3 linked regions of the Thiohalobacter thiocyanaticus genome follow. The protein of the gene in region 3 interacts with the protein of the main gene of each other region in a pairwise test. Links are inferred from orthologs where the notes say so. Each region holds a gene or a part of one and is shown on either strand. Other genes may lie near its edges.

The links.
Region 1: the proteins of secA (region 3) and secB interact in binary tests that used the Escherichia coli proteins (3 or more experiments, as listed by UniProt). The link is inferred for Thiohalobacter thiocyanaticus from one-to-one orthologs.
Region 2: the proteins of secA (region 3) and secG interact in binary tests that used the Escherichia coli proteins (3 or more experiments, as listed by UniProt). The link is inferred for Thiohalobacter thiocyanaticus from one-to-one orthologs.

What each region holds. Positions count from the first base shown.
Region 1 is NZ_AP018052.1:294,469-297,488, forward strand. Bases 81-2,947 are described here. They hold secB (protein-export chaperone SecB), read right to left. Parts: upstream 1,816-2,947; coding sequence 1,345-1,815; downstream 81-1,344. Other genes in these bases: CFK21_RS01365 (tetratricopeptide repeat protein), read left to right, coding at 81-283; CFK21_RS01370 (NAD(P)H-dependent glycerol-3-phosphate dehydrogenase), read right to left, coding at 325-1,326; grxC (glutaredoxin 3), read right to left, coding at 1,923-2,180; CFK21_RS01385 (rhodanese-like domain-containing protein), read right to left, coding at 2,187-2,615; CFK21_RS01390 (ArsR/SmtB family transcription factor), read right to left, coding at 2,693-2,947. Also shown: more of CFK21_RS01365, read left to right, coding at 1-80; more of CFK21_RS01390, read right to left, coding at 2,948-3,013. UniProt on the Escherichia coli protein: One of the proteins required for the normal export of some preproteins out of the cell cytoplasm. It is a molecular chaperone that binds to a subset of precursor proteins, maintaining them in a translocation-competent state.
Region 2 is NZ_AP018052.1:1,796,424-1,799,308, reverse strand. The notes cover bases 87-2,818. They hold secG (preprotein translocase subunit SecG), read right to left. Parts: upstream 1,794-2,818; coding sequence 1,380-1,793; downstream 87-1,379. Other genes in these bases: glmM (phosphoglucosamine mutase), read right to left, coding at 2,699-2,818; tpiA (triose-phosphate isomerase), read right to left, coding at 1,804-2,562; CFK21_RS08315 (NADH-quinone oxidoreductase subunit A), read right to left, coding at 541-897; CFK21_RS08320 (NuoB/complex I 20 kDa subunit family protein), read right to left, coding at 87-500. Outside these bases: more of CFK21_RS08320, read right to left, coding at 24-86; more of glmM, read right to left, coding at 2,819-2,885. UniProt on the Escherichia coli protein: Subunit of the protein translocation channel SecYEG. Overexpression of some hybrid proteins has been thought to jam the protein secretion apparatus resulting in cell death; while this may be true it also results in FtsH-mediated degradation of SecY.
Region 3 is NZ_AP018052.1:2,815,214-2,818,675, forward strand. Bases 97-3,405 are described here. They hold secA (preprotein translocase subunit SecA), read right to left. Parts: upstream 3,030-3,405; coding sequence 297-3,029; downstream 97-296. Other genes in these bases: CFK21_RS12975 (M23 family metallopeptidase), read right to left, coding at 3,307-3,405. Outside these bases: bifunctional glutamate N-acetyltransferase/amino-acid acetyltransferase ArgJ, read right to left, coding at 1-90; more of CFK21_RS12975, read right to left, coding at 3,406-3,462. UniProt on the Escherichia coli protein: Required for protein export, interacts with the SecYEG preprotein conducting channel.

The sequences.
Region 1 (3,020 bases), 2.5 Mb from region 3 along the record:
CCACAAGGGCATCGGGATCGAACAGAATGATGATGTTGCCGTAACCTGGTGGCAGCGGGCCGCGCACCTGGGCTGCGCCAACGCGGTCAAGGGACTGGGCTGGGCCTGCGAGACCGGGCGCGGCCTGGCGCGCGATCCTCAGGCCGCCTATCACCATTACCTGCGCGCCATCATGCTCGGCGACGACAGTGCCCGCGAGGCCCTGTTCGAACTGGCGCTGCAGATGCTGCCCGAGGACATCAAGCGGGCCGAGGCCCAGGCGCAGACTTCCCGCGACGAGTAGGGATTGCCGGTGCGGGCACTGTAACCGCTGATCCCGATATCTCAGCCCAGGGTTTCGGGCTTGGGTTCGCGCGCCAGCAGGTCATGCACCGCGGCCTGCGGCGAATGGCCTTCATACAGGACCTTGTAGACCTGTTCGCAGATCGGCATCTCGACCGCATGGGCGCGGCCGATGTTGTGGATCTCGCGCGCCGTATCTGCCCCCTCCACCACCTGGCGGATCTCCGCCTCGGCCTCGGCGCGACTGCGCCCGGCGCCCAGCGCCAGACCCAGACGGCGGTTGCGCGACTGGTCGTCGGTGCAGGTCAGCACCAGGTCGCCGATGCCGCTCAGACCCATGAAGGTCTCGCGCTGCCCGCCCAGGGCCTCGCCCAGACGCATCATTTCCACCAGGCCGCGGGTGATCAGCGCCGCGCGGCTGTTGGCGCCGAAACCCAGGCCGTCGGAGATGCCGGCGGCGATGGCCAGCACATTCTTGATCGCCCCTCCGAGTTCCAGCCCGATGCTGTCATCACTGGTGTAGGCACGGAAGGTCTCGCCCCGCAACAGGGCGGCGAAGTGACCGGCAACGGCCGGGTCCGGCGCGGCCACGGTGGCGGCGGTGGGCAGACCCCGGGCGACTTCGCGGGCGAAGGTGGGGCCGGAGACCACGGCGCAGGCGACCTGCTCGCCGAGGACCTCGGCGGCGACCTGGTGCAGCAGCTTGCCGCTGGCCATCTCCAGGCCCTTGGTGCCCCAGAGGATGCGTCCGAGCGTGCGGGCCCGGTCACGGATCTGCTGCAGGACTTCACGGAAGGCGTGGCTGGGGACGACGATCAGCAGGTCCTCCGCAGCCAGGGCGGCCTCCAGGTCGGCGACCGCTTCCAGCCCCGGCGGGAAGGCGATGCCGGGGAGGTAGTCAGGGTTCTCGCCGGCGCTGGCCATGGCCTGCATGGCCGCCGGTTCATGCCCCCAGAGCCGGACCCGGTGGCCGTTGCGGGCCAGCAGGATGGCCAGCGCCGTGCCCCAGGAGCCGGCGCCGAGGACCGCGATATCCGGATTCATCGTCGTGGCCGGGCGGGATCAGTGTCCGGCGGTGGTGGGATCGGTGACCTGGGCCTGGACCTCGTTGACCTGCTGGGCGTAGAGGGCATCGAAGTTGATCGGCGCCAGCAGCAGGGGCGGGAAGCCGCCGCGCTGGATCAGGTCGGCCACGGTTTCCCGGGCGAAGGGATAGAGGGTGTTGGGGCAGAAGGCGCCCAGCATCGGTTTGATCTCGTCTTCGCTGAAACCGGCCATGGTGAAGATGCCGGCCTGCTGCACCTCGGCCAGATAGGTGGTTTTCTCGCCCTGGGTGGCGGTGACAGTGAGTTTCAGTACCACCTCGTAGACATTCTCGGCAATGCCGTGGGATTCGGTGTTGAGGTTGAGATTGACCTCGGGCTTCCATTGCTCGGTAAACACGGCCGGGCTGTTGGGCGTCTCGAATGAGAGGTCCTTGACGTAGATTTTCTGGATGGCGAATTGCTTGTCGTCGGCGTTGGCTTCACTCATGAGAACGGTTCCGTCTTGGTTTTGTAGTAGGGGTGAGGCGGCCTTGTACGGCACGTTATTCTAGCGGCTAATTGTGACAGATGTCCGACCCCCGGCAAGCCCGCGGCTCACTCCGCCAGCAGCGGATCCAGCCTGCCCTGCGACTCCAGTGCATAGAGTTCGTCGCAGCCGCCGATGTGATGCTCGCCGATGAAGATCTGCGGCACCGAGGTGCGGCCCCCGGCGCGGCTTTCCATTTCCTCCCGCCGGTTGGGCTCCAGGTCGATGCGGATTTCCTCGAACTCGGCCCCCTTGGACGTCAGCAGCATGCGCGCCCGCACGCAGTAGGGGCAGTAGGGGGTGCAGTACATGACAACCTTGGACATGGTGCTTTACTTCCTGCTGAGGGGAAGGTTGGCATTTTCCCAGGCCAGGATGCCGCCGGCCAGGTTGTAGACCTGCGTGTAGCCGGCCTTGCGCAGCTGGGTGGCCGCCTTGTTGGAGCGGCTGCCGCTGCGGCAGTAGGCCACCACGGGTTTGTCCTTCCCGGTCTTGAGTTCCGCCAGGCGCTGGCTGAGCTGACCCAGCGGGATATGCCTGGCGTTGGGGATGCGGCCGGTCTCGGCGAGTTCCTTGTCCTCGCGTACGTCCAGCAACAGGGCGCCGTCGCGATTGAGGATCTGGATGGCCTGGTTGGGGCCGACCTGGGGAATACCATAGCGGCGGCGCTGGATCTCGCCGCCCAGCAGCAGGCCGAGCAGGACGAAGAAGGCGCTCCAGAGGATCCAGTGATTTACAACGAATTCAACAAACTGCGACATGAGAAGGCCGGAGGTTCAGTGCAAGTGGCGGGTGACGGCCATGCGGCCGGCACCGGTGTTCGGCGGCGTTTCGGGCTTCAGCTGCTCGAGCAGAAGACCTCGCGCATCATCCCGATCAGGGCCAGGGTGCGCGCATCGCCGACGCGATAATGCACGCGATTGGCGTCCTTGCGCGAGGTGAGGATGCCCTTGTCGCGCAGGATGGCCAGGTGCTGGGAGATGTTGCTTTGGGAGGTGCCGACCCGCTCGACGATCTCCTGCACGCTCACTTCCTGGTCACCCAGGGTGCAGAGGATCTTCAGCCGTAGGGGATGGGACATGGCTTTGAGGGAACGTGAGGCACGATCGATGTCTTCTTCGCGTGTGATCAGTTCGTCGCTGGTCGCTTCTAATGTCATGGAACTC
Region 2 (2,885 bases), 1.0 Mb from region 3 along the record:
CATGCACTCGTCATGGATCGCGCTCAGCGCGCGATCGTGTTGGTCCGCTTGATCTTGTTCTGCAGCTGAATGATGCCGTAGAGCAACGCCTCGGCCGTGGGCGGACAGCCCGGCACATAGATGTCCACCGGCACGATGCGGTCGCAGCCACGGGTGACGGAATAGGAATAGTGGTAATAGCCACCGCCATTGGCGCAGGAGCCCATGGAGATCACCCAGCGCGGCTCCGACATCTGGTCGTAGACCTTGCGTAGGGCCGGGGCCATCTTGTTGACCAGGGTGCCGGCCACGATCATCACGTCCGACTGGCGCGGACTGGGCCGGAACACCACGCCGAAACGGTCCAGGTCGTAGCGCGAGGCACCGGCCTGCATCATCTCCACCGCGCAGCAGGCCAGACCGAAGGTCATGGGCCAGAGCGAGCCGGTACGGGCCCAGTTGATGAGCGCGTCCGCCGTGGTGGTGACCACGCCCTGCTTGAGAATGCCTTCGATGCTCATGATTGCACCCGCCTCATCGAATCAAGCCACCCATAACCGCCTATTCCCACTCCAGCGCCCCCTTCTTCCATTCATAGATGAAGCCGATGACCAGGATGCCGAGAAACACCGCCATGGCGAGGAAACCGAACAGGCCGATGTCCTCAAGTACGATGGCCCAGGGAAACAGGAAGGCGATTTCCAGGTCGAAGATGATGAACAGGATGGCAACCAGGTAGTAGCGCACGTCGAACTTCATGCGCGAGTCCTCGAAGGCCTCGAAGCCACACTCGTAGGGGGAATTCTTCTCGCTGTCAGGCTTGTGGGGACCGAGCAGGAAACCGACCGCGATGGCGATGGCACCGATCACGACACCGATACCGATAAAGACGAGTATCGGTAGATAGTTTTCCAGCATCGCCTGCCTCCGACTGTCTCAACTTTTTGCTTGCCGACGCGATTGTCTGTTGTTGTTACCGCAGTAGCACCGACCCGGGAGGCCAGCGCCATGCATGCGCCGTTACAAAAGAATGGCTAGGCAGTCTAGGCAGATTACCCAGGAGTGTCAAGCAAGGAAAACGCCGAAAATATTTTCAATATTAACCAGTTATACCAAAAAATTAATTTTGGCTGGCATAAGTCGGGGCGGTTTGTAATAAATCCCGTCAGTTGGCAGCAGGTTTTGTCACAAGGACATGTCAGCGCTGCTCCGCCATGGACGGCCCGCAACGCAGCAGGCCCCGCATAAACGGGGCCTGTCACGATTCATCAACATGGATTATATGGTGCCGAAGGCCGGACTCGAACCGGCACGGCTTGCGCCACTACCCCCTCAAGATAGCGTGTCTACCAATTCCACCACTTCGGCAATGATTGCTGCGCCGTCCGCAAACGGCATTGTTACTGCGGCAGATCGTCGGCCGTCTGCTCTCCCTGCGCGGGCATGTCCATGGCCGGGACATCGGCCGGCGCGCTTTCCTGCGGCTGCGACTGTTCCATCGGGGGCAGATCCTCAGGTGCTGCCTCCCCGGCGGCAGGGACGGGGCTGACCTGCTCTGCCACGCTGGAAGGTTCGCGCTCGCCCATCACGAAACCCGTGGACAGGGCGAGGCTGTTGAGGAAGAACAGGGTCGCCAGCACGGCGGTGATCCGGGTCAGAAAGGACGCCGAGCCCTGGGAACCGAATACCGTTGAGGAGGCCCCGCTGCCGAAGGCCGCGCCGGCATCGGCGCCCTTGCCATGCTGGAGCAGGATCAGTACGACCAGCCCGATGGCAATCAACACCTGGACAATAATAAGAATGGTATACATCAATATTCCTGAATCAAATCTTATCCGGCGCGGTGCAGATGCCGAGGAATTCCCCGGCCTGCAGGGAAGCGCCGCCGATCAGGCCGCCGTCGATGTCTGCCATGGCGAACAGTTCGGCGGCATTGGCGGCCTTCACGCTGCCGCCATAGAGAATCCGGATCTTGTCAGCCACACCGGCATCCAGTCCGGCCAGCTTGGCGCGGATGAAGGCGTGCACCTCCTGGGCCTGTTCCGGGCTGGCGGTCTTGCCGGTGCCGATGGCCCAGACCGGCTCGTAGGCGATGACGGCCTCGCCCAGGGCGGCGATACCCTCGAGTTCGATGACGGCATCCAGCTGGCGTCCGACCACGGCTTCGGTGGTGCCGGCCTCGCGCTCCTCCAGCAGTTCGCCCACGCACAAAATCGGGGTGAGGCCGAACCTGCGGGCGGCGGCGAACTTGCGAGCGGTGAACTCATCGCTCTCGCCATAGATACTGCGGCGCTCGGAGTGGCCCACGATGGCATAGCTGCAGCCGACGTCGCGCAGCATCGGGCCGGCCACCTCGCCGGTGAAGGCGCCGGACTCCTCGTCGCTGATGTCCTGGGAGCCGACGGCCACCGGGCTGTCGGACAGCATCTGCACAACCTGCGGAATGTAGACGAAGGGCGGGCAGACGGCGACCTCGGCGGTCCTGACCTCGCCCAGACCGGCCTTGATGCCCTCGACCAGCGTGGTGATGCTGTCGAGGTTGCCGTTCATCTTCCAGTTCCCTGCCACCAGCGGTTGCCGCATGCCGTGCCTCCGATACCTTTACCTGACAAAACGGGGCGCTAGCTTAGCGACAGACCGGGAGAAAATCAATTAAAAACGCGGGCTACGGACCTGCCATCGCGGCGGAATCAGCGGGTTTCGCGGCCCTGGCCGAGACTCAACTCGCCCGGGCCTTGCCCAGGACATCGGCAACCACCTCGGCCAGGACCCGGGCCTCGTGCGCCACCAGTTCGGGGTCCTCGCCCTCGACCATCACGCGGATGACCGGTTCGGTGCCAGAGGGCCGCAGCAGCACCCGGCCGCGTTCGGCCAGACGGGCCTCGGCCGCCCGCACCGCGGACTGT
Region 3 (3,462 bases):
GCCCGGCTTCCTGATGCCGGCCGCGGTCGTGCCCAGGCGGATACCGGGCACCGGGAGCAGGGATTCGGGAGGGGTCAATCCAACAGCCATGGTCGATTACTCAAGATCAAGAGCGCCACGGAATACACGGAAAGCACGGACAAATATCTGATCATTGAACTTTGTCATCCCCGCGAAGGCGGGGATCCAGTAACCACAGCGGTATCTGGATTCCCGCCTTCGCGGGAATGACGGGAATCAGTACCTTGCTTTGGTCCGTGCTTTCCGTGTATTCCGTGGCTAAGCGGGGTTAATTATCAGGACAGCTTGCCGTGGCACTGCTTGTACTTCTTGCCTGAACCGCAGGGGCAGGGCTCGTTGCGCCCGACCTTGCGGCCGTCGCGGACGAAGGGTGCCTGTTCCCGCTCGCCCTCGCCGCCGGCCTCGGCCGGTGCAGCAGCGGGCTCCGGTTCCTGGCCCTGCAGGGCGTCGGCCTCGGCATGCTGGAACTGCATGGGCGCGGTCTGCTTGCGCTGCTCCTCGACGGCCTGGACGTCACTTTCCTCGCGCACCTGGACCTTGCTCAGGATTGCCACCACCTCGTGCTTGATGCGCTCGAGCATGGCGGTGAACATCTCGAAGGCCTCGCGCTTGTACTCCTGCTTCGGGTTCTTCTGCGCATAGCCGCGCAGGCCGATACCCTGGCGCAGGTAGTCCATCGCCGCCAGGTGCTCCTTCCAGGCCTGATCCAGCACCTGCAGCATGACGGACTTCTCGAAGTGGCGCATGACCTGCTCGCCGGCGAGTTGTTCCTTGTGCCGGTAGGCCGCGACCAACTCGTCCAGGATCTTCTGCCGCAGGCTCTCCTCGTGCAGGTCGTGGTCCTCGTCCAGCCACTGCTGCACCGGCAGCTTCTGGCCGAACTCGTCCTCCAGTGCCCGTTCCAGCCCGGGAATGTCCCACTGCTCATCGAGGCTGTCAGGCGGGATATAGTTGTCGATGAACTGATTGACCACATCGCTGCGGACCTGCTCGATGGTCTCGCTGATATCCTCCGAGCCCATCAACTCGCTGCGCTGCTCGTAGACGACCTTGCGCTGGTCGTTCGCCACGTCGTCGTATTCCAGCAGCTGCTTACGGATATTGAAGTTGTGCGCCTCGACCTTGCGCTGGGCGTTCTCGATGGCCTTGCTCACCCAGGGGTGCTCGATGGCCTCGCCTTCCTTCATGCCCAGCTTCTGCATCAGGCCGGAGACGCGCTCGGAGGCGAAGATGCGCATCAGGTTGTCTTCCAGCGACAGGTAGAAACGGCTGGAGCCGGGATCCCCCTGGCGGCCGGAACGTCCGCGCAGCTGGTTGTCGATGCGCCGCGACTCGTGGCGCTCAGTGCCGACGATATGCAGGCCGCCGGCATCCAGGACCTGCTGGTGGCGGAACTCCCATTCCTTCTTCGCCCGTGCCACGGCGGTCTCGTCGGAGTTCTCGCCCAGCGCCTCCAGATCGGCGTCCAGGCTGCCGCCGAGCACGATATCGGTGCCGCGGCCGGCCATGTTGGTGGCGATGGTCACCATGCCCGGGCGACCGGCCTGGGTGATGATGTGCGCCTCGCGCTCATGCTGCTTGGCGTTGAGCACCTCGTGCTCGACCTTCTGCTGTTTCAGCAGCTTGCTGAGATACTCCGAGGCCTCGACCGAGGCGGTGCCGACCAGGACCGGCTGGCCGCGCTGTTGGCAGTCGCGGATATCCTCGATGATGGCGTCGAACTTCTCCTTCGTGGTCAGGAACACCAGATCGCCCATATCCTTGCGCACCATCGGGCGGTGGGTGGGGATGACCACCACTTCCAGGCCGTAGATCTGCTGAAACTCGAAGGCCTCGGTATCGGCGGTGCCGGTCATGCCGGAGAGCTTGTCGTAGAGGCGGAAATAGTTCTGGAAGGTGATGGAGGCGTAGGTCTGGCTCTCGTTCTGGATCGGCACCCCTTCCTTGGCCTCGACCGCCTGGTGCAGACCCTCGGACCAGCGCCGGCCCGGCATGGTGCGGCCGGTGAACTCATCGACGATGATGATCTCGTTGTCGCGCACGATGTAGTCCACGTCGCGCTGGTACAGGGCGTGGGCGCGCAGGCCGGCATTGAGGTGGTGCATCAGGGTGAGGTTCGCGGCGTCGTAGAGACTGTCGCCCTCCTTGAGCAGCCCCTCTGCGATGAGCAGTTCCTCGACCTGCTGGTGCCCGGTCTCGCTGAGGTGCACCTGCTTGTTCTTTTCGTCGACGCTGTAATCGCCCTCGCCTTCCTCGTCCTCCTGCCGGACCAGTTTCGGGATCAGCTTGTTGATCGTCACATACAGGTCGGTGTTGTCGTTGGTCGGCCCGGAGATGATCAGCGGCGTGCGCGCCTCGTCGATGAGGATGGAGTCGACCTCGTCGACGATGGCGAAGTTGAGTTCGCGCTGCATGCGGTCTTCCTGGCGGAAGGCCATGTTGTCGCGCAGGTAGTCGAAGCCGAACTCGTTGTTGGTGCCGTAGACGATGTCGCTGGCATAGGCGGCGCGCTTGTCCTCCTGCGACAGACCCGGCACCACCACGCCGGTGCTCATGCCGAGGAAGGCGTAGAGCCGGCCCATCCACTGGGCATCGCGCCGGGCCAGATAGTCATTGACCGTAACCACGTGCACGCCCTTGCCCGGCAGGGCATTGAGATAGGCGGCCAGGGTGGCGACCAGGGTCTTGCCCTCGCCGGTGCGCATTTCGGCGATCTTGCCCTGGTGCAGCACCATGCCGCCGATCAGCTGGACGTCGAAGTGACGCATCTCCAGCACCCGCCGGCCGGCCTCGCGCACCACGGCGAAGGCCTCGGGCAGCAGATCGTCGAGCTTCTCTCCCGCCTCCAGCCGCTGCCGGAACTCGCCGGTTTTGGCGCCGAGCTGCTCATCGGACAGGGCCTGAATGTCATCCTCGAGGGCATTGATGCGGGCAACCACCTTGGACATGCGTTTGACCATGCGGTCGTTGCGGCTGCCGAAAATCTTCTTGATCAGATTGCTGGCCATGTAGGTACTTTCAATGGGTCCGGTTCCGGGCAGAATGGGCCATGATACCGCATGTAGTGGTAAAGGTCAGGGGGGCGTGGGAAGGGCGGGAGCGCAGGAACCGACCGTCATCCCGGCGCAGGCCGGACAGAAGCGCGGAGCGTGTTGAACGCCGGTACGGCGGTCCTTTATGCCCTTCAGGCTGGCAGGGCGAGCGCAGCGGGTAATCCACTGGATTTCGGCCTGCGCCGGGATGACGCGGAAGGATCCGGCCAGCCTCCTCACGCCTTGCCGGGAATCACGAGCGCTTGGCCCAGACGAACCGGGCCGGATCGACCGACTTGCCGTGCTTGAGCACTTCGAAGTGGACATGCGGGCCGGTGGAGCGGCCGCTGGAGCCCATCCTGGCGATCGCCTGGCCGGGCTTGACGTGCTGCCCCACTTCGACCACCAG